DNA from 4 places in the Devosia sp. 1566 genome. Region 1 is predicted to be linked to each of the others. Evidence: predicted binding sites of a transcription regulator. Region 1 holds the regulator's gene; each other region holds the start of a gene.

Region 1 (6,997 bases):
AGGGCAACGAGAACCGCAACTTCTTTGAACCGCGGACGGCAGCGGCCATCATGGTGCTGCTCGGCGTCATGATCGTGCTGAACGGCACGGCCATCTATCTGCGCTCGCGCCTCGAAAAGCGCGTCTGATCGACCTCACGCAACAAGGACATCGAAAATGGACATGCTTGCCGGTAAGGTGAAGTTGACCCAACAATCAGTGACTAGCGCCATGAACCCGTCTGCCGCCTTGGATCGTCCTATCCGGATCGAAGCCCGGGACGTAACCGTCCATTACGGCGCCAAGCAGGCTTTGTTCGGCATCTCCATCGACATCCCCGATCGCGCGGTGACCTCGTTTATCGGCCCCTCGGGATGCGGCAAGTCGACTTTCCTGCGCTGCATCAACCGCATGAACGACACCATCGAAGGCGCTCGAGTCGGCGGCACCATCAAGCTCGACGGCGAAGACATCTACGATCCCGCGCTCGACGTGGTGGAACTGCGCGCCCGGATCGGCATGGTGTTCCAAAAGCCCAACCCGTTCCCCAAATCCATCTACGAGAACGTCGCCTACGGACCGCGCATTCACGGCTTAGCGCGCAACAAGTCCGATCTCGACGAGATCGTTGTCTCCTCGCTCCGCAAGGCCGGTCTGTTCGAGGAGGTCAAGGATCGCCTCAACGAGCCCGGCACCGGTCTGTCGGGCGGCCAGCAGCAGCGTCTCTGCATTGCTCGCGCCATCGCGGTCGGCCCCGAGGTCATCCTGATGGACGAGCCCTGCTCGGCCCTTGATCCGATCGCCACCGCAATCATCGAAGAACTTATCGATGAGTTGCGCGAGAACTACACGATCGTGATCGTCACCCACTCCATGCAACAGGCAGCGCGTGTGTCCCAGAAAACCGCGTTCTTCCACCTGGGCAAGCTGATCGAGGAAGGGGTGACCGAAGACATCTTCACCAACCCGGTCCACAAGCAGACGCAAGACTATATCATGGGCCGCATCGGCTGATTTGCCCGGCACCAACGGAGGAAACGCCATGCCCGCCACTAAAGACCACATCGTAACGTCCTACAGCGACGAACTGGTCGCGCTTGCCCAGGCCATCGCGGAAATGGGCGGCATGGTGGAACTCGCCATCGAGAACGGCACCAAGTCGCTGCTCAAGCTTGACCGCGAACTGGCCGACCTCACCATCATCGCCGACCAGCGCATCGACGACATGCAGCGCCGCATCGACGACATGGCTGTGTCCATGATCGCCCGGCGCCAGCCCATGGCTTCGGACCTGCGCGCCATCATCACCGCGATCCACGTCGCTCAGGACCTGGAGCGCGTTGGCGACATGGCCAAGCAACTGGCCCGCCGCTCGCTCAAACTCGAAGGCATGAACCTGCAGCCCACCTTCTATAACGGCGTCAAGAACATGACGGCGCTGGTGCTGGGCCAGATCAAGAACGCACTCGATGCCTATTCGAACCGCGACGCTGCCGCTGCCATCGAGGTTTGCAATCGCGACGACGAGGTCGATGCCATGCACACATCGCTCTTCCGCGAACTTCTGACCTATATGATGGAAGATCCGCGCAACATTACCACCTGCACCCACCTCCTGTTCTGCGCCAAAAGCCTGGAGCGGATCGGCGATCACGCCACCAACATTGCCGAGCGGGCCTACTACCTGCAAACCGGCCGGCAGCTTACGGGCGACGTTCAGGAACTGCACCGCACGCAAATCAAAGCATAGCACGCACCAAGGTTTATTTTGGCGCCACCCTGCCCCTAGGGAAAGGGAGTGCGCAGTTGAACAATCGGGCCAATGAGCCCGACTGGAGGGTAACCCATGCCAGCCACAATTCTTGTTGTCGAAGACGAAGAAGACCTCTCGATCCTCCTGCGCTACAATCTCGAGGCAGAGGGCTTTGCGGTGCTCACGGCCGAAACCGGCAATGATGCGCTCGAGCATATCAAGGACAAGGTTCCCGATCTGATCCTGCTCGATTGGATGCTGCCTGAAATTTCCGGCATCGAGTTGTGCCGGCGCCTCCGTGCCCGCCAGGAAACCGCATTGATCCCCATCATCATGCTGACCGCCCGTGGCGAGGAAGAAGAGCGCATCCGGGGTTTGGCGACCGGCGCCGATGACTACATGGTCAAGCCCTTCTCGGTGCCTGAACTGGTTGCCAGGGTGCGGGCCCTGCTGCGCCGCGCCAGCCCAAATCTCGTCACCGCCTCGCTCAAGCTGGGTGACCTGGAACTCGATCGCACCACTCACCGGGTGCGCCGGGGCAGCCGCGACGTCCATCTTGGCCCTACTGAATACCGCCTGCTGGAATATTTGATGCGCCATCCCGGCCGGGTTTATTCGCGCGAGCAGTTGCTCGACGGCGTTTGGGGCAACGAGGTTTATGTCGATGAACGCACCGTTGATGTGCACATCGGCCGCCTGCGCCGCGCGATCAACCGGGGCCGCGATGCCGATCCGATCCGCACGGTGCGGGGCGCTGGTTATGCCTTTGACGAGCGTTTCGCCCAGCCCGCCTGAGCGATCCTGCTCTCGCCTGTTGATGATTTTGTAACGATCTGCTCAAGCGGTTTGTTAAAAGCCGGCTGCTAACGCTGTTTTCTTGAGGGAACGGCGGGGCAGTGCATGACCACCACGGATCAACGCCTGATCAACGAGCTTGCCAACCAGCCGGCTCCGGGTTCCACGACGTCCGGCGGCGGCATCACCCTGCAGCGCGGCCTCGCCGCTGCCGAGCCGGCGTGGCGCGCTCTTGAGCGCGAGGCGATCTTCACGCCCTACCAGCGCTTCGACTGGATTGCCGAGATTGCCCGCGCCCAGCAGCTCGAAGATGCGGACTTCGTCACCCTACAGATCGAATTCGATGGCAGCCCCGCCGCCCTGCTTCCCTTGCATCTTCATCGCAAGGCCGGCTGCACCTTTGCGGCCATTCCCGGCTCCTCCTTTGGCAACAGCGACTGGATGCCTGTTCGGCGCGATGCTGCGGCGCTTCTTACCCGACCCGTGCTGAACCGGGCCTTTGCCCAATTGCGAGACGAGGCCGGCGTCGATGTGCTCAGCTTCGAGCACCTGCCTCCCCAATGGCGAGGCATAGACAATCCCCTGCTCAGCTTTCCCCATCAGCCTTCGCCAGACCATTTCTATTATGCCGACATTGCGCCCACCATGCTCGAAACGCTCCCCAAAAAGAGGCGGGTCGATATCCTGCGCGGGCGTCGCCGGCTCGAGGAAACGCTGGGTCCCGTCACCTTGCGCCGCGCCACAACGCTCGAGCACATCGACCAAGTCCATGCTGCCTTCCTTGAGCATCGCTCCGTGCGATTCCGGCAAATGGGCGTGCCAAATGTCTTTGCCGAGCCTCACTTCCGCGCCTTGTTCCGGGATGGGGCCATTGCCGGCGCCAGCGAGGACAAGCCGGCCGTAGCGCTCCATGCGCTTTATGTCGGCGAAGAAATCGTGGCGACGGCGGTAGGCACCTATTCCCCCTGCCATTATTCGCAATACATCAACTCCAACACGGACGGGCCGGCCTCCAAATACAGCCTTGTGGGCCTCCTGATGTTCCTGCTGGTGGAAGATCTTATCGCCGCCGGGATCAGCAGCATCGATATGGGCGTGGGCGATTTCGCCTACAAAACCTCCTGGACCCAGAAGACGCCGATCAACGACGCGGCGATTGCGCTAAGCGCCAAGGGCACTGCCGCCGCCGCCCTCCTTAATGGCAAGCGCGCGCTTAAGCGGCACATCAAGCAGAACGACAAGCTTTGGAGCTTTGCCAAGCAGCTGCGCCAGTGGCGCCAGCCAAAACCCGACTGATCGACCCTATCCTGCAGCCGGACGACGGGCCACAAGGCTCGTGACGATCAGATAGGTCAACACCAGCGCTCCCGCCGTGATCATCACCGCCAGCAGTACCAGCCCGGTCTTGGGCGAAACCGGTGCACTCGACACCACCGGATGCGACACCAGGCGCATATCAGGGAATGCAGCGCCCCCGTCTACCTGAGCCCGCGCCGCTTCCGCCTGCTGCAGGTAACGCTCGAGGACGCTACGTTGCGCCGCCGCATCGCGCTGCAGCGCCGCGAGGGCCACGCTGTCGCGCTCTTCCCCGCCGACGGATTGTTGCAAGATCTGCTGGTCGGCCGCCAGTGCCGCAGCCAGAGCCGCTTCAGTCTCGGCCTGCCGATCCATCTGGTCAGCAATGTGCCGCGCCGCGGTAGCGAGTTGCGCATCGACGTCCGCAATCTGCGCCCGCGATCCCAGAACATTCGGATGGTTGAACGATAAACTGCTGGCTTGCTGCGCCAGCTGTCCCTGCAGACTGGCCCGGAGCTGAATGAGACTTCTGCCCCTTGCATCCGCCGCCAGTTCCGTGCTGCCCACCAGCGAACCTCCTAGCGCCAGGCGCTGCCGCAGCACCGCCGCACGCGCCCTGAAGCTCGAACTGCGCTCCTCAGCCGCAAGCCGTCGCCCCGCCATGTCGCTCAATTGGCTGCCAACCATGCTGCCCTCCGGCAGGTCCCCAATCGTCCCCCGCGCAATGCGGAACTTAGCCACAGCGTCCTCGGCTTGAAACACTCGCTGCCGCAACTCCGGTATCGTGCTCTCAAGCCACGCTAATGCCTGCCGGGCATCGTCGAGCCCCTGCTGCGCCCGCCGGGCGATCGCGGTTTCGGCGATGCTCAGCGCCAATTGGCGTGCCACTTCGGGCGCATGGGCCCGGGTCTTCAGCCAGATTATCGCGGTTCCCAGTTCGCTCGTTACCAGCGTACGCTCATCGAGCGCCAGCACCGCCGCGTCAAACGCCGCTTGCCCCGTTTCGCCGCCGTTGAACTCGGCTTGCTGCGCCAGCCCGAGCTGCGCCACCACATCCATCAAAGTGTCGCGTGAGCGCAGCAATTGCACATTGCTAGAAATGGTCGCGCGGTCCGGAACTGATACGGACGCTGGCTGACCCGCCCCGAAGTAGTTGGGTCGTGGCTCCACCAAGATCGTGGCCGAAGATTCATAAAGCCGGGGAACGCGTGACACGGCAATATATGCCAGCACGGGCACCACAAGGAGCACCAGCAGCGCGGCCCACCGGCGCGCCCAGATAATTCCGAGCAGCTGATAAAGGTCGATCTGGGAGTCAAACGCGCGCAAGCAACTGGCCTCTACCGGCAGGAACGGGGGCAGCCTAGTGCCTTTCCATGTTCACGCCGTTAACCGCGGGTGGAAATGCTTGGGAAAGCATAGAAACAGCAACACGACTGGCGCTCAGCCCCAATCATCTTCCCTCACAATTGTTGCTAATTGCAGCGAGATTTTCTTCATTCTTTGCTGGCTAGGTTTTTGCCCAATAATTGGGGGCAGAAGTGAACAGCAAGCGTCTTGTTATCTCAGTGGTGCTGGGCGGGCTCGTCCTCGCCTTCCTCGCCGTCATGGCAGTTTCGATTTTGCGCGAAGTGCCCGGCACCAACAGCTACGCGCTGCTCGCCCAATCCTGGCTCGAAGGGCGGCTCGATACCACGGGGCCCTGCTTTGACGGCGACTGCGCGCTTTATAACGGCCGCACCTATGTGGTGTTTCCGCCCGCGCCCGGGCTGGTCATCCTGCCCTTCGTAGCCCTGTTCGGCAGCAGCTTTCACTTCTTCTTGCCGCTGACGATCCTTGCTTTTGGCCTCACCGGCTGGCTTTGGTGGCGCATCGCCAACGCGTCGATACAGCTCAACCGCGATCTGGCCGTCCTGCTCGTTTTTCTGGTGCTGTTCGCGACGCCGCTCGCCTTTGTCACCATTCGGGGCGACCGGGTCTGGTTTTTCGCCCAGAGCTGGGGGACCTTGTTCAGTACGGCAGCGATCTACTTCGCGCTGGTGCGCCGCAACGGTTTGCTCGCGGGGCTTTTCATCACGCTCGCCTTCCTGTCGCGGCAGATGACGATCCTTTACCTGCCCTTCCTCTACATCCTCCTGCTCGAAGATGGCGTGCCCCTGTTCCGCATCGATCGGGCCGCATGGCGGCGAGCCTTTACCCTTGCTGCCTTCCCCGTTCTCGGGGTGCTGATCTACCTCGCCTACAACTATGTCCGCTTCGATTCCTTCGCCGAAACGGGCTACAACTATATCTTCCCACCCCAGTTCGACACGGGGGAGACAGCGGGCAACTTCCTTGTCTCGCGGGTACGCGAAATCGGGATCTTTGCCCCCGCTTACTTCATCTTCAACTTCATCTACATGTTCATCGCCGGCCCGCATGTGGATTTCACCGGCCCTTATCTGACCGAGATGGGCGGCTTTGACACCAATGGCGCGTCCCTATTCCTCGTCACGCCAGTGCTGTTGTGGGTGTTTCTGGGTAACTGGAACCGCAGCTTCTGGTGGGGTCTGGGCACCTGCGCCGCCATTCTTGGCTTGACGCTGCTCTACCATTCCAACGGCTTCTCGCAATATGCCGCCCAGCGCTTCACCCTAGATTGGCTGCCCATCCTGCTGCTGCTGCTGGCGCGGGCCCTTAAGCCCGAACACGCACCGCCGCTCGCCATTCTGCTGGCCTATTCCATGCTCGTTACGCTGGCGATGATCGTGCTGGGGGGCCTGCTCGCAATGGGCTGACGCTTCCCGTCCGCCTGAGGGTCATAGCCCTCGGGCGGCCTGCTTGCGCAAAGCGGGCAGCCGCAGGTCTGGATCGGCCCGGACAGTCACGCCCCAGATCAACCCTACGACCAGGAAATAATGCCGCCAGTGATCGGTATCGATCACGCCCGATTGCAGCGCCAACGGGATAAACACGGCCAGCGCCGGGATCAGCAGCTTGCGGCGGCTCCGGTCGGCCAGGCCGCGGAAACCGCGCCACAACGTCGCCAGCACCAGCAGGTAATAACAGGCGCCACCACCCCAACCATAGGCCTGAATCACAGTGACATAGGTGTTGTGCGGCTGCTCGATGATGCGCAGATTGTGGAACTCGGTCGGTCCAAGTCCCAGCGGATGCGACAGCGCAAGGTCGAAC
Region 2 (6,997 bases), 1.3 Mb from region 1:
GGTGTCGATCGTGTTGGTGCCGCGCTGGGAGGTGCCGCGCACCTGCAGCTTCGTGCCGCCCTTGAAGGCCTGGACAAACCCGCCTTCGTCGCCGGTCGAAGCCAGCCAGGCAGCCGAGCCCTCGGTGACCATCGGATAGGACTTGCCATCAATCGAAGCGCTGGCCTTGGCGTCGCTGCTGTTGAAGGGGTAGCCGATAATGGTCTGCACCTCGTTCTTGGTGCCCATGCCCTTGCGGTGAATGATCATGAAGTGAATGGGGTCGCGATTAACACCGGCGGGCTCGCTCGATTGCGGCGCGGCCGAGATATAGCAGAGCACCCCCGAAGCATCGGTCGCCTGCCAGGCGGTCCAGGCATTGAAACTGCCGAGCTCGGTTGCCTGCTGCGCCTGCGCGACAGGGGCCAGAGCCATGACCGCGCCGACCGCGAGCCCAAACACAAGGCTACCGGTTTTCAACGTCATCGCCAAATCTTCCTCATCTTTGAAGGTACGCATCTAGTGGGATTTGCTGCTCGCAAGCTTAAGCCCCACATGGTTACTAAGGTGTCAAGCGCCGCCACGCCCCAGCGCCAGCCATCAAGTGAGCGGCAATCGTGACGCTAAAAAGGCGCGGGCAGCGGCAATGACGTGCTTTGCAGGTAAAGGGTCAAGCTCGCGTTAACACTGCCGTGAGCGGCTCACGCTTCGAGCGAATAACTTTGCTCGACCACATAGGGGCCGCCACCCACCGAGTCACGGCTGGAAAACAGCACAAAGCGCCTGGGCGTGAATTCAAGCGGCTCGAAGCGCCCGGCCTCGGCGATAAAGCGGGCCACCTCCTCGGGCGCCGAGCCGCGCAACCTGGCCAAGGTTATATGGGGCACGAATTTGCGGCCCTCGGCGGGAAGGCCGGCGCGCTGCAGCACCCGCTCCTGGGCCGCCTGCAGGCGGCTGAGCGCCTCGCTGGGCTCAACTGCGGCATAAAGCGCGCGCGGCTTGGCCCCCCCAAAGGCACCCAGATGGGTCAGCCGCACCGGAAAACTCAGAGACTGGCTCAACCGGTCGAGGCTGTCGGCGACTTCATTGGCGGTGCCATGATCCACATCACCGATGAAGCGCAGGGTGATGTGGTAATTCTCGGCATCGATCCAGCGCGCGCCGCTGAGGCCGCCGCGCTTGAGCGACAGGGCAAAGGCAATATCGCCGGGAACTTCAAGGCCAGTAAACAGCCGGGGCATGAGGCCTCCTTTGCCCGCGGGCAGGCAAGACAATCGCAGCCAGCCTAGCATAACTGCCCGAGAGGGGCAGTCGAATCGTCGCGGCTGGGCGAACAGGGTTGTAAAGGACTTCTCCCCCATCCATATTACCGATCAAGTGGCGCCCAACAACGCCCTCGGCGGGAGGAAACCGCCTTATCCGTCAGTGAAAGGATAGTGCATATGGCTGAATATGACCGTCAGACCCTGAATGCGCGGGCCGGCTCGGCCTTAGCCATCGACGAGGGCCTGCGCAGTTACATGCTGCGCGTCTACAATTACATGGGCATTGGCCTGGTGGTAACTGGCCTTGCGGCCTGGTTTGCTGCCGCCGCTGCCATCACCACCAATCCAGATGCCGCCGTGGCCCAACTGGCCAATGGCCAGTATGTGACCCAGTGGGGTTACCTGCTTTATGCCAGCCCGCTGCAGTGGGTCGTGATGCTCGCGCCCCTCGCCTTCGTGATGGTGCTGAGCTTTGGCATCAACAAGCTCTCCGTACCCGCCGCCCAGGCCACTTTCTGGGCCTTCTCGGCGATCATGGGCCTGTCGATGAGCTCGATCTTCCTGGTTTACACCGACGCTTCGATCGCCAAGGTGTTCTTCATCACCGCGGCCACCTTTGGCACGATGAGCCTTTATGGCTACACCACCAAGCGTGACCTGACGGCGATGGGCTCGTTCCTGATGATGGGCCTGATCGGCCTGATCATCGCCTCGATCGTCAACATCTTCATGCAGTCAAGCATGATGGAGTTCATCATCTCCGCTGTTGGCGTGCTGATCTTTGTGGGCCTGACCGCCTATGACACCCAGAAGATCAAGGAAAGCTATGCCGAGCACCATGGTGCCGACACGCTGGCCAAGAACGCCATCATGGGTGCGCTCTCGCTGTATCTGGACTTCATCAACCTGTTCATGATGCTGCTGCGCCTGTTCGGCAACCGCGAATAATCCCGACCCGCGGCCACCCGCCGCGGATTTCGATGGACACTGTTTGGGGACCGCAGTCATAAAGGCTGCGGTCCCTTTGCTTTGTCGAGTTGACGTATCGTGTCCGACTTCCGCCTGCGCCCGTTCGAGTGGTCCGATGTGCCCGCGATCACCCGCATCTACCGACATTATGTCGATCACACCGCCATTACCTTTGATACCGAAGCGCCCGACGAAACGGCCATCGCCGAGAAATATGCGGGCCTCTTGCGCTTGGGTCATCCGGTGATCATCGCCGAGCGCGCGGGCAAGCCCATCGGCTATGCCTATGCCAGCTTTTATCGGCCCCGCGCGGCCTATCGCTTCACCTGCGAGGATTCGCTTTACCTAGACCCTGCCGAAACCGGGCGCGGCATCGGCAAGGCAATGCTGAGCGAGCTTTTGGCGCAGTCGCGGGCCTTTGGCTTCAAGCAGATGCTGGCGGTGATCACCGCCGATACGGCCAACTCGGTCGGCATCCACGAGAGATTTGGCTTCCGCCGCGTCGGCTATTACGAAGCGGTTGGCCTCAAATTCGACCGCTGGCACGACATCGTGCACCTGCAACTGGCGCTTTGATCGAGCAGCTTGTTGAACCGATGAGCCTGAGCAACATCCGCTCAGGCGCGGGCTGCAGTCCGCCAAACCGGCAACTGGCGGTTAACCCACCACCGCCAGTTGCGGATCGAGCACGCGGAGCACCTGCGCCAGTTCGTGGCCGCGCTTGAGGATGCGGCCCTGCTGGTTGGTGACGGCATATTGCCCCTGGCGATTGCGCAGGCGGGGGGTTTTCTCGATCAGGTAAAGCGGGCGCTCGGACACGCGGGCATATACCGAAAACACTGCCCGCTCGCGCAGGAAGTCCATAGCGTAATCTCGCCACTCGCCCTGAGCGACCTTGCGGCCATAAACCGACAGGATCAGCGCCAGTTCCTTGCGGTCAAAGGCAACAATGGCGGGGACCTTGCTGGGCTGCGGACTGGGCGGCGCCTCGGCCTGATGCACCAATTCGAGCTTCACCGGCTTGCTGTTTGGAACACGCGCTTGCACGCTTGGCCTCGCACTCCTTGTTGCAGAACCGTCATGATCGCGGCATTCGACCGGCGATGCAAGCGCTTCACGGCACCGCCATCGCCCTAGGCCAAAATACCCCATTTAGGCCACACTGCTTCCCTTTGGCTGCCCCATTGCACCGCGACAGTGTCATCGTTGCCCCAAGGCTGGTGGCTGGCCGACCGAGCCCCCCGAAGAACGCCGCCACCAGTTCCTCCAAAGAGCAGTCAACTTCTCCCGTCCCTGGTTTCCAGCGGCGGGAGATTTGTTTTGAGGGTCAGCGTTCGTAGGACGCAGCGCCCAGAATGGCTCCAGGCAGCCCATTGCGGTCTTCCTGCACGATCACGGCGATGCCGTCGCCCGCTTCGGCGGCAAGTTCGGCCAATGGCAGCTTGAACCGAGCCCCCGCCTCGCCCTCCCACATGCCCAGCATGTGCCGACCGGTGACCACCTGGGTATAGCTCATCGCCTTGCCGGCGTTTTCGCCGCGCTCGATCTGCACCTGCGCCTGGCGCAGATAGGTGACGAGCCAAACCACCGCATCGGCGGTTCCGGCACGAGGGCCGATCTCGACCTCGAGCATGCCGGCATCGCTTTCGATATCCACCGGCAGGGTCAGGCTGGCCGAACGAATGGCGCTATGCACTTCGGCGCGGCGCGATCCCACCACGTCCTGCTTGCCGTTGACCACCATCTGGGGCGTGTAGATGCGCGGTGTGCCCCAGCTCTTGGCATAGGCGCGCTGGCGGTCGGAATTGGCGGGATCGCCAAACGTGTCCTTCCAGCCCACATAATCCCAATAGTCGACGTGGAAAGCGAGGGCGATGACATCGTCGTCCTTGCCCAGGCTCGACAGCAGCGCATCGGCCGGCGGGCAGGACGAGCAGCCCTGGCTGGTGAACAATTCTACCACAGCCTTGGGCCGCTCGCGCAGGCTTTCGGCCTGGCTAGAGGGGGCCATGGCCAGAAGTGCGATCATCGCCATGATTACGGCGGGGGTGCAAGGAGGAACCATCCCCAAGTTGTAAGCCACAGATTGGTTGGCCCGCCAGTCAAAACCGGGTGACAAATACCGGCTCGGTTAACCTTAGGCGGGAGCGTGGCAGACCAGCTCCAGGTTATTGCCGTCGGGATCGAGCACAAAGGCGGCATAATAATCGGGACCGTAATTGGGCCGGAGCCCCGGGCCACCATTGTCGCGGCCACCTGCGGCGAGAGCGGCGGCATGGAATGCATCCACGGTCGCGCGGTCGGGGCTGCGTAGGGCGACATGGACCGGCATCGCGCCGTCGGCTGCGGTCAGCCACAGATCGGCGGGTTCGCCCGTTCCGCCCAGCCCCGCAACCCCGGGATAGGCCGCTTGCTGGCTATAGCCGAGCGGAGCCAATGCTGCCTTGTAAAAAGCCAGCATCGGCTCGAACTGCCCGGTGACAATGCCCAGATGATCGATCATTTTTTCCACTCCATTTGCGTATGGCGGAACCCTCGCAGCCCCTTGCGACAAACCCTGTCAGCAGCAAACGAAAATGGCGGCCCCCAAGGGCCGCCATCAAGAATTATCTGGCGCGGGAATGAACCCTTATGCGGCCACGAGGCTGCGCAGCACGTAATGCAGGATGCCGCCATTCTTGTAGTAGTCGAGCTCGTTGGCGGTATCGATCCGGCAGCGGGTTTCGATGATAAAGCTTGTGCCGTCGGCGCGGGTGATCTTGACCGGCACAATAGCACGGGGAGCCAGGTTTTCCACCCCGACGATGTCGATGGTTTCGGTGCCGTCGAGCCCCAGCGTCTGCCAGCTCTCGCCGTCCTTGAACTGCAGCGGGATCACGCCCATGCCCACAAGGTTGGAGCGGTGAATACGCTCGAAGCTCTGCGCGATCACGGCCTTAACGCCCAAGAGATTGGTGCCCTTGGCCGCCCAGTCGCGCGATGAGCCCGTGCCATATTCCTTACCCGCAAAGATCACGAGCGGCGTGCCCTGGCCCTGATAGGCCATGGCCGCATCATAGATCGGCATCTGCGAGCCATCGGGACCCTTGGTGAAGCCACCTTCAACGCCCGGCAGCATCTGGTTCTTGATGCGGATATTGGCAAAAGTGCCGCGCATCATCACCTCGTGGTTGCCGCGCCGGGCGCCATAGGAGTTGAAATCGCGCGGGGCGACCTGGTGCTCCTGCAGATATTGGCCCGCCGGGGTGGAGGGCTTGAACGAGCCGGCCGGGGAGATGTGGTCGGTGGTGATCGAGTCAAGGAACAGGGCCAGCACCCGCGCGCCGTTGATATCGGTCACCGGCTTGGGGGTCATGTCCATGTCTTCGAAATAAGGCGGGTTCTGCACATAGGTCGAGGAGCTGTTCCAGCCATAGGTTTCGCCGCCTTCGATGGCGATGGCCTGCCAGTTGTCGTCGCCCTTGAACACATCCGAATAGCGCCGCTTGAACATTTCAGGCGTCACATGGGTGCGCACGATCTCGGCGATCTCGTGATTGGTGGGCCAGATATCGCGCAGATAAACCGGCTGGCCGTTCGAGCCGATGCCCAGCGGCTCAGTGGTGATGTCGACATTCATCGAGCCGGCAATGGCATAGGCCACAACGAGCGGCGGGGAAGCGAGGAAGTTCGCCTTCACATCCGAATTGACGCGGCCTTCGAAATTGCGATTACCCGACAGCACCGACGCAGCCACCACGTCGCCGGTCTGGATCGCCTTGGAGATGGCGGCCGGCAGCGGGCCCGAATTGCCGATGCAGGTGGTGCAGCCATAGCCGACAAGGTTGAACCCAAGGGCATCAAGATCGGCCTGAAGGTTCGCGGCGGTGAGGTAGTCGGTCACCACCTGCGAGCCGGGGGCCAGCGAGGTCTTGACCCAAGGCTTGGAGTTGAGGCCGAGGGCGCGTGCCTTGCGGGCAACGAGACCGGCAGCCACCAGCACCGATGGGTTGGAGGTATTGGTGCAAGAGGTGATGGCGGCGATCACCACATCACCATGCCCGATGCTGAACTCTTCGCCTTCCACGGGAACGCGGGTGTCCTCGGTCTTGCCGAATTCCTTGGGCAGCCCTTCGATAAAGGCCTGCTTGGCATTGGTCAGAACGATACGGTCTTGCGGGCGCTTGGGACCCGAGATCGAGGGCACGACGGTGGAAAGATCGAGCTCGAGGGTCGAGGTGAACACCGGATCGGGCGAATTGGTGTCGCGGAACATGCCCTGGGCCTTGCTATAGGCCTCGACCAGCGCCACGCGCTCGGGATCGCGGCCCGAAGTGGTCAGGTATTTGAGCGTATCGGAATCGACGGGGAAGTAGCCGCAGGTGGCGCCATATTCAGGGGCCATATTGGCGATCGTCGCCTGGTCTTCGAGGCTGAGGTAATCGAGACCCGGGCCATAGAACTCGACGAACTTGCCCACCACGCCCTTTTTGCGCAGCATCTCGGTGACGGTCAGCACTAGGTCGGTGGCGGTGATGCCCTCGTTGATCTTGCCGGTGAGCTTGAAGCCCACGACTTCGGGGATCATCATGGTGATGGGCTGGCCGAGCATCGCGGCCTCGGCCTCAATGCCACCTACGCCCCAGCCCAGCACGGCCATGCCATTGACCATTGTGGTGTGGGAGTCGGTGCCCACCAGCGTATCGGGATAAGCGACGATCTCGCCGTTCTCTTCGCGGGTCCAGACGGTTTGGGCGAGATATTCGAGATTGACCTGGTGGCAGATGCCGGTGCCGGGGGGCACG
Region 3 (6,997 bases), 390 kb from region 1:
CTTGCCGGCACCGACAGCGCTGGCCGCGCCTTTGCCATCTATGGCGGGGTCTATATCGCCGCCTCGCTGGTCTTCATGGCTTCGGTAGAACAAATCCGCCCCGATCGCTGGGACCTGCTGGGCGCTGCAATCTGCCTGCTGGGCGCGGCCGTGATCCTCTGGGCGCCGCGTGCCTGAGCGTCAGGGCCGCCCGAACGCTGCCTTGAGGCGCGACAACTGGTCGGCAATGTCATTGGCCACGCTGCCATCGAGCTGCGGCATCCGCCCGCGCTCCATCTGGTCAAACTGCATCACCCGGTCAAACAGCCGGTCGCCCTTGTCGATATAAAGCCGCAGGGCTTCGGGCAGCAGCTCATAGCCCGGCCCCCCGCGCTGCGACGGTGTCGCCGAAAACTTGACCTTCTCCTTTTCGGAGCGGGCATTTTCCTTGCTGATCTCGCCTTCATTTACGGCGCGCTGCAGCAAGAGCCACGATGCCAGCTGCATCAGCCGGGTCGTCAGCCGCATGGATTCGGTGGCGTATAAAAACGAGGCCTCGCGCCCCAGCAACTGGCTTTCCGCCCGCCCATGCCCGTCGAGATAGCCCGCGACCTCTTCGATCAGCGCCATGCCCTCGCGATACAGCAGGTCGAAACCGCCCGAAGCCACAATGCGCGGACCAATCGATATTGCCTGCCCGGATTCGCCAGCCTCAGCCATCTCGTTCCTCGCTCTCGCACTGCGTCATGATAGGACGAAACACCCTGCCCGTCACGCTTGCCGCTGCGCGAGCATGAAAGCAGCCTTAATGGGCCAAATGGTGGCCGCCAAAAAGAAAAAGAGCCGCGAAGGGCGGCTCTCGAAGTTTACAGGGAGGGGTCAAACAGAGGAAGAAATCTCTGATCCAAAAACCATCTGGATAACAACACCCTAACCCGTCCGGATTAATTGCCCGTTAATGGCGCAAGATTTTTTAACCCTGCTCCTTTGCAGGTTCTTAGAGCTTGAAGGCCGCCTCCGCTGCCTTGCGGGTTGCCCCGCGTGCGGCGATGGCCGCCCTTAGCCGCTCGATTTCAGCCTCCAGCAAAACGATGCGCCCCTCGAGCTCCGTCACTGAAAGAGCGTCCAGCACGCTGCCGATCTCGTGGCTCTTGGGCTTGCCGCTTACCTCGTCTTCCATCTTGCCGTCCTTTCCTGTCGCCGGGGCAGCTTAACCGCTCCCCCTTGCCGGGCAAGGCCACATGGGCCAGCATGGCCCCATGACCATTCCAGCTACCATGACCGCCATCGCTATCACCGAGCCGGGCGGCCCCGAAATGCTTGCGCCCATCCAAATGCCACTGCCTGCCTGTGGCAACGGCGACGTGCTGATCCGGGTTGCTGCGGCCGGCGTCAACGGGCCCGACCTCGCCCAGCGCCGTGGAGTTTATGATCCACCCCCCGGCGCGTCGCCCCTGCTCGGCCTCGAAGTGGCCGGGGAAATCGCGGCCCTTGGCGCCGACGTGTCGGGCTGGCAGGTCGGTGACCGCGTCATGGCCCTGACCAATGGCGGCGGTTACGCCCAATATGTCGCGGTCCCCGCCGGCCAGGTCTTGCCCGTTCCAAATGGTTGGAGCCTGCCCGAGGCGGCAGCCCTGCCCGAAACCTGGTTCACCGTCACCCAGACCCTCGTCATGCGTTCGGGGCTCGAAGCGGGCATGAGCGTTCTGGTGCATGGCGCTGCCGGTGGCATTGGCGGCGCCGCCGTCGCCATCTCCGCCATTCTTGGCGCTCGCCCCATCGGTGTCGTGTCCTCGCCGGAAAAGGCGGCCTATGCCGAAAAATTGGGGGCCGTAGCCACCATTGACCGCATGCGCGACGATATCGCTGAACGCGCGCTGGCGCTCACTGAGGGGCGCGGGGTTGATCGGGTGGTTGATCTCCTGGGCGGCGCCATGGCGGCCGTCAGCATTGCCGCCAGCGCTCGTGGAGGCCACATCGTCCAGATCGCAACCCTTGCTGGCAGCAGCGCCAAGATTTCCTTGGGCACGCTCATGGCCAAGCAACTGACCATCTCTGGCTCCACCCTGCGCCCGCAAAGCGCGGCCACCAAGGCGGCCATTGCCGCCCGGATCCGCGCCGATCTGCTGCCCGCGCTTGAGCGTCCCGGCTTCGTCCGTCCGGCGCTGACCACCTTTCGGCTTGAGGAGGCGGCCGAGGCGCATCAGGCCATGGAACAGCGCGCCCATGCCGGTAAAATCGTGCTGCTCACGGCCTTTGGCGCTGGGGAAGCGCAGTTATAACCATTGCGGATCGGGCGTTAACGCCATATATTGGCACCATTCCCCCTCAGCATGAAGCAAAGAGGCGGAGCGGCCCGGAGGAATACCGGCCGCGCCACCAGGAGTGATTTGACGATGACCCAACCCTTGTTGATGCCCAAGGCAACAGCTGTCTGGCTCGTCGACAACACGGCGTTGTCCTTCGAGCAGATCGCAGCTTTCTGCACGCTTCATCCGCTCGAAGTGCAGGGCATCGCCGATGGCGACGTCGCCGGCGGCATCATGGGCGTGAACCCCATTCAGAATGGCCAGCTGACCCGCGAGGAGATCGAAAAGGCCGAGGCTGATCCCAATTACCGCCTCAAGCTCTCCGATCCCAAGGTCCGTGTTGCCGCTGCCAAGCGCAAGGGCCCGCGCTATACCCCCATTTCGCGTCGCAACGAGCGGCCCAATGCCATCAAGTGGCTGGTGCGCAATCATCCCGAGCTCAAGGACGCCCAGATCATGCGTCTGGTCGGCACCACCAAGTCGACCATCGATTCGGTGCGCGAATCCACCCACTGGAATTCGGCCAACCTGACCCCGATGGATCCGGTGACGCTGGGCCTGTGCAGCCAGATCGATCTCGATCTCGAAGTTGGCCGCGCATCCAAGGGCGTTGTGGGCTCCGAAGTTGCCGAGGAAGGCACCATGCTGATGACGGCCGAGGAAGCGCTCGCGCGTTCCGGTGCGCGCGGTCATTCCGATGCCGAAGGCTACAATGACGAGGAAAGCACGCGTCGCTCTTCTGACCAGCACAACGAGTTCGATGCCGACTCTGTGTTCTCCAAGCTCAAGTCCCTCAAGAGCAACAGCGACAACTAATCCTCTAGCCCCGAACAGCTCCGCTCCATGGTCGACCTCTACTTTGTTTCAGTGGCCGGCCTGGCGGTTCTGATCGTTGGCCTGTCCAAGGCCGGTCTGCTGGGCGGCCTGGGCGTTGTCGGCGTCCCCCTCCTCACCCTCATCATGCCGGCCCGCGATGCCGCCGGCATGATGCTGCCAGTGCTGCTGGCCATGGACGCCATCGCCATCTACGCCTATCGCCAGCAGTTCAGCTGGCACATTCTCAAGATCATGCTGCCCGGCGCCGCGGTCGGCACGCTGATCGGCTGGGCGCTTTGGTCTGTGGTTTCCGACGCCATGGTGCTGCTCTTTGTCGGCATCATCACCCTGCTTTTTGTGCTCGACGCTGTTTTGCCACTGCGCAAAAAGCTCGAGGGGCTACCACCCTCCACGCCGTGGGGCAGGTTCTGGGGCGGCTTTGCCGGATTTACCAGCTTTGTGTCCCACACGGGCGGCCCACCTTTCCAGATCTATGTTCTGCCCCAGCGCCTGCCGCCGCCAATTTATTCGGGCACCAATGCCATCTTCTTTGGCGCCGTGAACTCGGCCAAGCTGATCCCCTATTTCTTCCTGGGCCAGCTCTCCGTCCAGAATCTCACCCTGTCCGCCGCGCTGATCCCGGTGGGCGTTGCCGGCGTGCTGATCGGCATCTGGCTGGTGCGGCGCATCTCCGTTACCCTCTTCTACCAGATCGCCTATGGGCTCGTGTTCTTCCTGGCGCTCAAGCTGATCTGGGATGGCGTGCGGGCGGTGTTCCTCGGTCTCTGACCGCAACAAAAAAGGCCACAGCTCCCGCCATGGCCTTCCCGGTCCAACTGTGTTGGAGCGCAGTGCTTACTGCATGCCGCTATTGAATTTGTAGAGTTCGTCCTTGATTTCGAGCTTCTTTCGCTTCAACGCGCTCACCGTGAGATCATCGAGCGGCTTGTTCTGCAGCTCCGCCTGGATCTGACGATCCAACTCCTGATGACGGCGCTCCAACGCCGCGATGTGGCCTTCAGTCGTCATGACAACTCCTTACGCCTGACTGGACGACGCTAAGGTTCCAGATAAAATGTGACTTGTCGATGACAATAGGTCCGCCGATCAAATCCATGTGCAAAACGGCGCCGGATCGGGTAATGGGGAACAATGTTGCGTGCCTTGGGGGAACCGCCGTTCGATGCTGCCGCTGACCAAGGAACAGGAAGCCGGCCTCGGGCTTGAACTGGCCACGAAACGCCAGGAACACGCCGATCTTGACGCTGCCATCCACACCCTGACCGGCTCGGCCTTTGCCGACCGAATGCTGATTCAACGGCTCAAGAAGCGCAAGCTCGCGCTCAAGGATCGCATCGTCCAACTCGAAAACATTCTCCTGCCCGACATCATCGCCTGACCCCTCCCCCGCTTGAGTTGTGGCAACAATTGGGCTAGGAGCGGCCTTTGTGCAGCCCGCGGGGGGACCGAGGCCATGCTCACCAAACCAGCCGTTGCGATTGTCATGGGCAGCCAGTCCGATTGGCCCACCATGCGCCTTGCCGCCGAAACGCTTGAAGCGCTCGATGTGGAATATGAGGCGCGCATCGTTTCCGCGCACCGCACGCCCGAACGCCTGGTCGAGTTCGCCACCACAGCCCGCGCGGATGGCTTCCAGATCATCATTGCCGGCGCCGGCGGCGCCGCCCACCTGCCCGGCATGATCGCCGCCATGACCCCGCTGCCGGTGTTTGGCGTGCCGGTGCGCTCCAAGGCGCTTTCGGGCCAGGATAGCCTCCTGTCCATTGTGCAGATGCCCGGCGGCATCCCGGTCGGCACCCTCGCCATCGGTGAGCCCGGCGCCATCAACGCCGCCCTCCTCGCCGCTGCCGTATTGGCGTTGCATGACGACGAGCTTGCTGAACGGCTCGATGCCTATCGCGCCAACCAGACCGCTTCCGTTCCGCTTTTCCCCACCGACACCGAGTAGATCATGCCCGACACCACGCCCCTGCCGCCCGGGACCACCATTGGCATCCTTGGCGGTGGTCAGCTCGGCCGGATGCTGTCGCTTGCCGCCAGTCGCCTGGGCATGCGCACCCACATCTACTGCCCCGACCCCGATAGTCCCGCCTTCGAGGTAACCCCCCACAAGACCGTCGCCGCCTATGACGATGAAGTGGCGCTCGCGGCCTTCGCCGATGCCGTCGATGTGATCACCTACGAGTTCGAGAACGTCCCCGCCGCTACTGCCGCCTTTCTCGCCGAGCGGAGGCCTCTGCGCCCGGGCGCTCAGGCATTGGCCGTGTCGCAGGACCGCCTGGCCGAAAAAGCCTTCCTTGCCTCCAAGAACATCCCGGTAGCCCCTTACCGCGCGGTGGAATCAATCGATCAACTGCAAACCGCCATCGCCGAGCTCGGTTTACCCGCCGTGCTCAAGACCACCCGCCTCGGCTACGACGGCAAGGGGCAGCGGGTGCTGCGTGATCGCACCGAAGCTGCCGAGGATTATGCTGCGCTCGCCCCCAAGCCGCTCGTGCTCGAAGCCTTCATCCCCTTCAGCCAGGAGATCTCTGTCGTCGTCGCCCGCAGCCTTTCCGGCGAGGTGCGCAGCTACGATCCGGCCGAGAATGTGCACCGCAACCACATCCTCGCGACCAGCACCGTACCGGCGGCGATTCCCCCCGCGCTCGCCAAGCATGCCGGCATGATCGCCAAAGCGATTGTCGTCGCCCTCGATTATGTCGGCGTGCTGGGCGTCGAGTTCTTTGTTGTCCCAGGCGAGTCGCGCCCTACCCTGCTGGTGAACGAAATCGCGCCGCGCGTACATAATTCCGGTCACTGGACCGAGGCGGTCTGCCCCACCGATCAGTTCGAGCAGCACATCCGGGCGATTCTCGGCTGGCCGCTCGGCGATCCCGCCCGACTCGCCGATGTCGTCATGGAGAATCTGGTGGGTGACGAGGTCGGCCGGGTTCCCACTTCGCTCCAAGGCTTCACCCAGCCTCACCTTTATGGCAAACTGGAAACGCGGCCCGGTCGCAAGATGGGCCATATCAATCGCCTGTTGCAGCCGGACCGGCCCTAAACTTGGGCTTTTTCGCTTGCAAAGGTGGACAAGTCCGCGGGGTTGGGCTATAGAGCCCCCACGGTGACCGGCCCTGCTGGTCGGCGACGTGGCTTTATTTGGTCGCGGCGCTTCCATCCAATCATATTTCACCAGGCTTTAAGGGGCGGTTGACCTTTGCAAGTAGTCGTTCGCGATAACAACGTTGATCAGGCGCTGCGCGCGCTCAAGAAGAAGCTGCAGCGCGAAGGCGTCTTCCGCGAGATGAAGCTGCGCAACTACTACGAGAAGCCCTCCGAGAAGAAGGCGCGTCAGAAGGCTGAGGCGGTGCGCCGCGCTCGCAAGCTGGCTCGTAAGCGCGCCCAGCGTGAAGGCGGTCTGCCCGCTCCAACTCCAACGGCACGTCCCGGTCAGCCCGCTCGCCCGAGCGCAAGCACGCTGCCCCGCACCTAAGCCGTTCAGAATTCATTCATTATGCGTTCATAACGCCGCTCCTTTCGGGGCGGCGTTATGCTTTTGGCCCTTTAGCCTCCGGCTGCCGGCACCACCCGCTCAAAGAACGGCCGCGCATGCTCGGGCCAGATACCTCGCTCCCACAGATCGACATGGGTCCCGCCGGGCTCGATCCACAGCTCATCCTTGTTGGGAACAAGCTCGTATAACCTCTCGCCGTTACTGACATCGATCGTCGTGTCCGCAGTCCCATGCGCCACCAGCACCGGCTCGGCCACATCCACGATCCACTCATTGACGGGGAACTGGTCCTGCATCACCCAGTACACCGGCAGCATTGGATAGCGCTCCCCGGCCACCGTCACCGCCGACAGGAACGGCGTTTCCAGCAGCA
Region 4 (6,997 bases), 1.0 Mb from region 1:
AGAACTGGCGGAACAGGAACGTCGCGGTCGCCGAAGCGATCAGCGGAATGGTGAGACCGGCATAGCTGTTCAGCATCCCGAGATCCGCCACCACCTTGAAGGTGGGCATGATGCGCACTTCCACCGGCAGCATCAGGGTGATGAAGATCATCCAGAAGGCGAGCAGGCGGAACGGGAACTTGAAATAGACGATCGCATAGGCCGAGATGATCGAGATGGCGATCTTGCCGATGGCGATGGTCAGCGCCATGATCGTGGAATTGATCAGCATCATCCAGACCGGCGGCGCCCCGGCCGAAGACAGGCCGTTGGTGAGCATCCGCGCATAATTGTCGATCATATGCGGCCCGGGCAGCATGGGCGCTAGCCCACGCGAGAACGCGTCCGCGCCATGGGTGGATGCGATAAACGCCAGGTAGACCGGGAACGCCACCACGGCAACGCCGACGATCAGCAGCAGATGCGTCAGGATATTGAGGAAAGGCCTGTTTTCGACCATGACCGGCCTCCTAGTATTGCACGCGCCGTTCGACCCAGCGGAACTGGACGACGGTCAAAGCGATAACGATCAGCATCAGCAGCACGGACTGGGCCGCCGACGAGCCGATATTGAGGCCGACAAAGCCGTCGGCATAAACCTTGTACACCAGCGTGTTGGTGGCGCCCGCAGGGCCGCCGGCGGTGGTGCCGTCGATGATGCCGAAAGTGTCGAACATCGCGTAGTTGATGTTGACGATCATCAAGAAGAAGGTCGTGGGCGACAGCAGCGGGAACACAATGGTCCAGAACCGCTTGAACGGGCCGGCGCCATCGATAGCGGCCGCCTCGATCAGTGATTTGGGCACCGATTGCAGACCCGCCACGAAGAACAGGAAGTTATAGGAAATCTGCTTCCAGCTGGCCGCGATGATCACGAGGATCATGGCGTCGTTGCCGTTCACCCGGTGGTTCCAGCGATAACCGAACGCATCCAGCAGATAGGGCACGATGCCGATCGTGGGGTTGAACATGAACCACCACAGGATACCCGCAACGATCGGCGCCACCGCATAGGGCCAGACCAGGAGCGTGGTGTAGAACTTGCCCGAGCGCAACAGCCGGTTAACCGCCACAGCCAGCAACAGCGCCACGCCCATCGAGAGGATGGTGACGCCAACGGCGAACACCGCCGTGTTGGATGCCGCGCGCAGGTAGCCGGGGTCGGCGAACAAGCGGGTATAGTTCTGGAACCAGATAAAGGTGGTCCGGAAGCCGAACGGATCTTCGCGTTCAAAGCTCGACCGGACTGCCTGGGCCGCGGGCCACAGGAAGAAGATGATGGTGATGATCAGCTGCGGCGCCAGCAGCGCGTAAGGCAGCAGTTTGTTGGGGAAAATCGTGCGTTTGGACTGCATTGGGGCTCGCTGGCTGGGCCTCGGATGAAGACCCGCACCATTGGCGCGGGTCTTCCTGGCGTTAGCGGATTAGCTGTTGTTGGCTTCGAAATCGCGCAGGATGGCGTTGCCGCGGTCCACGGCGCTGTCCAGTGCTTCCTGGGCGGTCTTCTGGCCGGCCAGCATGGCCTCGAACTCGGCGTCCACGGCATCGCGGACCTGGGTCAGGTTGCCGAAGCGCACGCCCTTGGAGTTGGCTGTGGGAGTGCCGCGCATGATCTGCTCGATGGCAATGTCTGAACCCGGGTTCTCGGCGTAGTAGCCCTGCTCCTGGCCCAGCTCATAGGCAGCCGTGGTGATCGGTAGGTAGCCGGTGAACTGGTGCCAATCGGCCTGCACTTCGGGCTGGCTCAGATAGGTGAAGAACTTGGCGACGCCCGAATACACTTCGTCGGACTTGCCGTTCAGCACCCACAAGGTGGCGCCGCCGATGATCGAGTTCTTCGGTTCGTCGATCAGGTCGTCATAATAGGGCAGGGGCGCAAAGCCGACTTCGAAGTCCACGGCATTGCGGATAACGCCAGCGCGGCCAGCCGAGGAGTTCATGAACATCGCGCATTCCTGCGCCACGAACTTGGGCTGCGAATCGTTGCCGCCCACCGGGCCGCCATACTGGAACAGGCCTTCGTCAGCCCACTTCTTGAGATTGCCCCAATGCTTTACGACGGCTTCATTGTTGAAGGTCAGCTCGGCGGCCGGGCCACCAAAGCCGTTTTCCAGCGTGCCGAAGGGCTGGTCGTGCAGCGCCGACATGTTTTCGGTGTGGATCCAGGTGATCCAGGCCGTGGTGAAGCCGCACTTGGCTGCGCCGGAATCGACGATCTTGCGCGAGAATTCTTCCACTTCCGCCCAGGTCTTGGGCGCGACTTCCGGATCAAGGCCGGCTTTTTCGAACACGTCCTTGTTGTAGTAGAAAATGGGCGTGGACGAGTTGAAGGGCATCGACAGGATGTTGCCTTCGGTGTCCGAATAATAGCCAACCACCGGCTGCAGGAACGCGCTCGGATCCCAGGGCTCGCCCTTGTCGGTCATCAGCTGGTGCACGGGGTAAACGGCGCCCTGGGCGGCCATCATCGTGCCGGTGCCAACTTCATAAACCTGCACGATGGCGGGCTGCTCGTTGGCGCGGAACGCCGAAATCGCGGCGTTCAGCGTTTCAGGATAGGTGCCCTTGAAAACCGGGGTAACCTTGTACTCGGTCTGGCTTTCATTGAAGCCCTGCGCCACTTCCTCGAGCTTTTCGCCGAGTTCGGCGCTCATGGCGTGCCACCAGGTGATTTCGGTCTGGGCATAGGCCGGTGTTGCCGACATCACGGCGACCAGTCCTGCAGACAACAGCAAAGCGTTTTTGAACATGCTCACTCCCATGTTATTGCGCTGGGAGCTTTTCGTCCCAAGCTTGGCACCACTTGATAGCATCGATTCTTCCTTTGCAAACTGAAATGCTCATTTGAACATTCAAGAAGGGGGGTTGATGGCCTTGCTGCAGCCTGCTTAGGCTTCTAGTTGGAGCACCTAACCGTTTTATGACAGCGCACAGCGTCATTCGCGGTTTTGCCCCAAGCAGTTGCATCACTGGGGTTCATGTGAACATCATAGGGGCTGGCCATTTGGCCGCTCAAGGAGGCGTCGTTTGTATTTCATCGCAGTGCATCTGGTAGCCGCCATCGTGCTGCTGCTCTGGGCAGTGCGCATGGTGCGGACCGCGGTTGAGCGCGCCTATTCGCCCCAGCTCAAGCGTTTGCTGGCCTACGCCAACAAAAGCCGCATCGGCGCCGCCGCTGCCGGCACTGCCATGGCCGTTGCCCTGCAAAGCTCCACTGCCGTTGCCGCGCTCGCCTCGAGCTTTGCTGCTGGCGGGCTCCTCGAAGGCGGCACGGGCCTCGCGCTGATGCTGGGCGCCTATTTCGGCTCGGCGCTCGTGGCCAGCATCCTGTCCTTTGATCTCACCCTCCTCATGCCCCCGCTGATCATCATCGGCGGCATGCTGTTCCTGCGCGGCCAAAGCCGGGGCACGAAGCAACTCGGCCGCATGGTGCTGGGCATCGCCTTTGTGCTCCTGTCGCTGCAAATGGTGGGCGAAGCCACCGCCCCCTGGCGCGACAGCCGCGCGCTGGGCTCCGTCATTACCTATCTGCAGGGCGATCTCTGGACCGGTTTCCTTGTTGCCGCGCTTATCACCTGGGCGTCCTATTCCTCCGTCGCCAGCGTTCTCGTCATCATCTCCTTTGGCGCCACCGGCCTTATCCCGCTCGAAGTGGCCACCGCCTTTGTGCTCGGCGCCAATCTGGGCGGCACGCTGATCTCCTGGAGCATGACCAGGGCCGCCGATGTGCGCGCCCGCCGCATCGCTGTTGGCGCGCTGGCCTTCCGCGGCGGCGCCGCGATCCTCGTTCTGCTGCTGGTCCAGCTGCTGCCCCATCTGCTTGACGCTATTCCAGGCAGTGTCGGCCTCCAGGCAAGCATCCTCCATATCGGCTTCAACTTCGCCGTTCTGGTGCTGGGCTTGCCGCTGACCGGCCTTGTTGCCCGCCTGACCGAGCGCTTCATCAGTGAAGCGCCCGTCGAAGGCGAGCTCAATGTCGCCCGCCTGCGCTCCAACGCTCTGCTCTCGACCCCTACCGGCAACATCGATGCCGCCCTCGCCAGCGCTACGCGCGAGTTGCTGCGCATGAGCGAAACGGTCGAGGTCATGCTCCAGCCGGTGATGGAAATCTTCCAAAGCTGCGACAAAACAGCCATCCGCCGCATCAAGGCGCTCGAGTCCGAGGTCGATCAGGCCAATCGCGAGATCAAGCTGTTCCTCACGCGCCTTGAATGGGAGGAAATGGACCCCGCCCAGACCCGCCGCGCCAAGGACCTGACCAATTTCGCCATCAGCCTCGAACAGGCCGGCGACATCATCGTCAAGCAGCTGCTCAAGCTCGCCGAGCAAAAGCAGGAGCGGCGCCTCGCCTTTTCGTCCCAGGGCTGGAACGAGCTGACGGACCTGCATGCGCGCGTGCTGGGCAACATGCAACTGGCCTTCAATGTGCTCGTCTCCGAGGACACCGATTCGGCCCGCCAGCTCGTGGCGGAGAAGGACGAGATCGGCGTGCTCGAGCGGCGCAGCATGGAGCAGCACTTCAGCCGCATGCGCGACGGCAACCCCACCAGCATCCAGTCGAGCGACCTGCACCTTGAAACCGTGCACGCCCTGCGCCGGATCAACTCCCTGCTGACCGGCATCGCCTATTCCATCCTCAGCGACAGTGGCGAACTGCTCCGCACCCGGCTCGTGCAGACGGGTTAGTCCAGCGCAAACGCCCCGCGTTTGTCGCGCAGCGCAAACCCGGCGCAAACGCCCCCCGGCGCGTGCGCTTTTGCGCACGTCGCTCCCCCGCGCCTAAACCGTCTTCAGCCAGCCGCCATCGACGAAATAGGTCGAGCCCGTCGAATAGCTGGCCTTGTCCGAGCACATGAACACAAAGAAATTCGCCAGCTCCTCGGGGCTGGCGAAGCGCTTCATGCCCCCGGCCTCGTTGGCAACGCCCTGCAGATGCGCCTCCCAGCCATCTTCGCCGGCGATCTGCTTGGCCGTCTTGATCCAGTCGGGCGTCAGGATCAGCCCGGGATTGATGGTGTTGACGCGGATATTGTCGCCGACGACCTCGGTGGAGAGCGTCTTGCTGAACATCATCAGCGCGGCCTTGGTGGTGTTGTAGATCGGCTCATACCAAAGCGGCTGCACCGCGCAGATCGAGGCGTTGTGCAGCACCACCCCGCCGCCCCGCGCCTTCATGCTGGGCACGAGCCCACGCGCCAGCCGCACCGCCGCCATCACATGCAGGTCCCAGTAATACTGCCACTTGGCGTCATCGGCCTCCTGGATGGTTTCATTGGAGCCGGTGCCGGCATTGTTGATGAGGATATCGACCCCGCCAAAGCCGCGCTTGGCCCCGGCGATCACCGCCTCGCAGCCGGCGGTCGTTGCCACATCGGCGGCAATGGCGGAAACGATCACCCCATAGGTTTCGGCAATGCGGATGGCTTCCCGCTCGGCGCGCTCCCCATCGCGCCCGACCAGCACCAGATTGGCCCCTTCTGCCGCCAGCCCCTCGGCCACTGCCAGCCCAATCCCCACCGTGCCGCCGGTGATCACCGCGACCTTGTCCCGCAAACCCAAATCCATGCTCAAACCTTTTGTTCTACCGGCGGCGGCATCGCCCCGGTCATGATCGCCACCGCATCGGACATGGAAAAGTCCTTGGGGTTGATCACCGCGATTCGCTTGCCGAGGCGGTGGATGTGAATGCGATCAGCCACCTCGAACACATGGGGCATGTTGTGCGAGATGAGCACGATCGGCAAGCCGCGCCGCCGCACATCAAGGATCAGCTCCAGCACGCGCCGGCTTTCCTTGACCCCTAGCGCCGCTGTCGGCTCATCCATGATCACGACCCGGCTGCCAAAGGCCGCGGCCCGCGCCACCGCGACGCCCTGCCGTTGCCCGCCCGACAGGGTTTCCACCGCCTGGTTGATGTTCTGGATCGTCATCAAGCCCAGCTCCGAGAGCTTTTCGCGCGCGATTTTCTGCATGCGGCCGCGATCGAGACTGCGAAACACCGAGCCCATGACGCCTTGCTTGCGCAGCTCTCGGCCCAGGAACATGTTGTCGGCAATCGAGAGGGCCGGCGACAGCGCCAAATCCTGGTACACCGTCTCGATCCCCGCCATCCGCGCTTCGAGCGGCGAGCGGAAATGCACCGGCTGCCCCTCGAGCAGGATTTCCCCGCCATCGGGCAGCACCGCACCACAGAGCGCCTTTATCAGGGTGGATTTGCCCGCACCATTATCCCCGATCACCGCGAGGATCTCGTTGGGCATCAGCTCGAAATCGGCATGGTCGAGCGCCACGACCCGGCCATACCGCTTGGTCAGTTGCCGCGCTTCGAGAATGGGCTGGGTCATGCCGAAACCCTCCGGATCCATTGGTCGATCGCCACGGCGATGATGATCAGCGCGCCAACCGTCAGCTGCCGCCACAGCGGATCGACCCCGGTCAGCGACAATCCGGAATCGAACACGCCCACGATCAATGCGCCGAACAGCGTCCCTAGAATGGAGCCGCGTCCTCCAAACAGCGACGTGCCCCCGATCACGACGGCGGTGATGGCGTCGAGATTGGCGGTTTGATTGCCCAGCGGCGACACGGCGCCGACCCGGCCGATCAGCACCCAACCGGCAATCCCGCACAGCAGCCCTGCCAGGGTATAAACGCCCAACAGGGTGCGGTTGACCTGAATGCCCGCAAGCCGTGCGGCATTGGCATCATCGCCAATGGCATAAACATGCCGCCCAAAGGCCGTGCGGCTCAGGAGATACCAGATCACCACCGCGACCAGTAGCATCAGGATCGAGCCATACATCAAGAAGGCACCACCTCCGAGCGGGATGCGCGCACCCATCCAGCGCAGGAACGGCGCATATTGATCCAGCGCCTGCGCCCGGATCGTCGCGGCATTGGACACCAGCGTAATCAGCGCCCCATAAATGCTCCAGGTGCCCAGCGTCACGATGAACGG

Evidence for each region. Region 1 encodes PhoB, which activates phosphate uptake and scavenging genes when phosphate is short. Its sites were predicted from a motif close to TGTCATNNANCTGTCAT; they were not measured.
Region 2: the regulator PhoB is predicted to act here: its motif matches at 3,279-3,295, upstream of ELX51_RS17730 (DUF2794 domain-containing protein).
Region 3: the regulator PhoB is predicted to act here: its motif matches at 4,182-4,198, upstream of ELX51_RS13370 (YdcH family protein).
Region 4: the regulator PhoB is predicted to act here: its motif matches at 2,949-2,965, upstream of ugpB (sn-glycerol-3-phosphate ABC transporter substrate-binding protein UgpB).

Annotation. Positions count from the first base shown of each region.
Region 1 covers NZ_CP034767.1:2,373,557-2,380,553, forward strand. Annotated here, with positions in the region: gene pstA (phosphate ABC transporter permease PstA) at 1-128, shown strand, start outside; gene pstB (phosphate ABC transporter ATP-binding protein PstB) at 211-993, shown strand; gene phoU (phosphate signaling complex protein PhoU) at 1,022-1,729, shown strand; gene phoB (phosphate regulon transcriptional regulator PhoB) at 1,826-2,527, shown strand; gene ELX51_RS11465 (GNAT family N-acetyltransferase) at 2,633-3,823, shown strand; gene ELX51_RS11470 (Wzz/FepE/Etk N-terminal domain-containing protein) at 3,830-5,152, opposite strand; gene ELX51_RS11475 (hypothetical protein) at 5,365-6,600, shown strand; gene ELX51_RS11480 (O-antigen ligase family protein) at 6,622-6,997, opposite strand, start outside.
Region 2 covers NZ_CP034767.1:3,718,216-3,725,212, forward strand. Annotated here, with positions in the region: gene ELX51_RS17710 (invasion associated locus B family protein) at 1-465, opposite strand, end outside; gene thpR (RNA 2',3'-cyclic phosphodiesterase) at 681-1,220, opposite strand; gene ELX51_RS17720 (Bax inhibitor-1/YccA family protein) at 1,422-2,192, shown strand; gene ELX51_RS17725 (GNAT family N-acetyltransferase) at 2,292-2,789, shown strand; gene ELX51_RS17730 (DUF2794 domain-containing protein) at 2,871-3,218, opposite strand; gene ELX51_RS17735 (DUF1223 domain-containing protein) at 3,541-4,242, opposite strand; gene ELX51_RS17740 (VOC family protein) at 4,351-4,716, opposite strand; gene acnA (aconitate hydratase AcnA) at 4,843-6,997, opposite strand, start outside.
Region 3 covers NZ_CP034767.1:2,765,226-2,772,222, forward strand. Annotated here, with positions in the region: gene ELX51_RS13340 (YnfA family protein) at 1-177, shown strand, start outside; gene ELX51_RS13345 (DUF1465 family protein) at 181-699, opposite strand; gene ELX51_RS13350 (DUF1192 domain-containing protein) at 977-1,159, opposite strand; gene ELX51_RS13355 (NAD(P)H-quinone oxidoreductase) at 1,239-2,261, shown strand; gene ELX51_RS13360 (cell cycle transcriptional regulator TrcR) at 2,376-3,104, shown strand; gene ELX51_RS13365 (sulfite exporter TauE/SafE family protein) at 3,132-3,893, shown strand; gene ELX51_RS13370 (YdcH family protein) at 3,960-4,133, opposite strand; gene ELX51_RS13375 (DUF465 domain-containing protein) at 4,288-4,503, shown strand; gene purE (5-(carboxyamino)imidazole ribonucleotide mutase) at 4,579-5,073, shown strand; gene ELX51_RS13385 (5-(carboxyamino)imidazole ribonucleotide synthase) at 5,077-6,171, shown strand; gene rpsU (30S ribosomal protein S21) at 6,328-6,603, shown strand; gene ELX51_RS13395 (alpha/beta hydrolase) at 6,675-6,997, opposite strand, start outside.
Region 4 covers NZ_CP034767.1:1,351,855-1,358,851, forward strand. Annotated here, with positions in the region: gene ugpE (sn-glycerol-3-phosphate ABC transporter permease UgpE) at 1-499, opposite strand, end outside; gene ugpA (sn-glycerol-3-phosphate ABC transporter permease UgpA) at 510-1,394, opposite strand; gene ugpB (sn-glycerol-3-phosphate ABC transporter substrate-binding protein UgpB) at 1,464-2,789, opposite strand; gene ELX51_RS06560 (Na/Pi cotransporter family protein) at 3,067-4,725, shown strand; gene ELX51_RS06565 (SDR family oxidoreductase) at 4,819-5,604, opposite strand; gene ELX51_RS06570 (ATP-binding cassette domain-containing protein) at 5,607-6,383, opposite strand; gene ELX51_RS06575 (ABC transporter permease) at 6,380-6,997, opposite strand, start outside.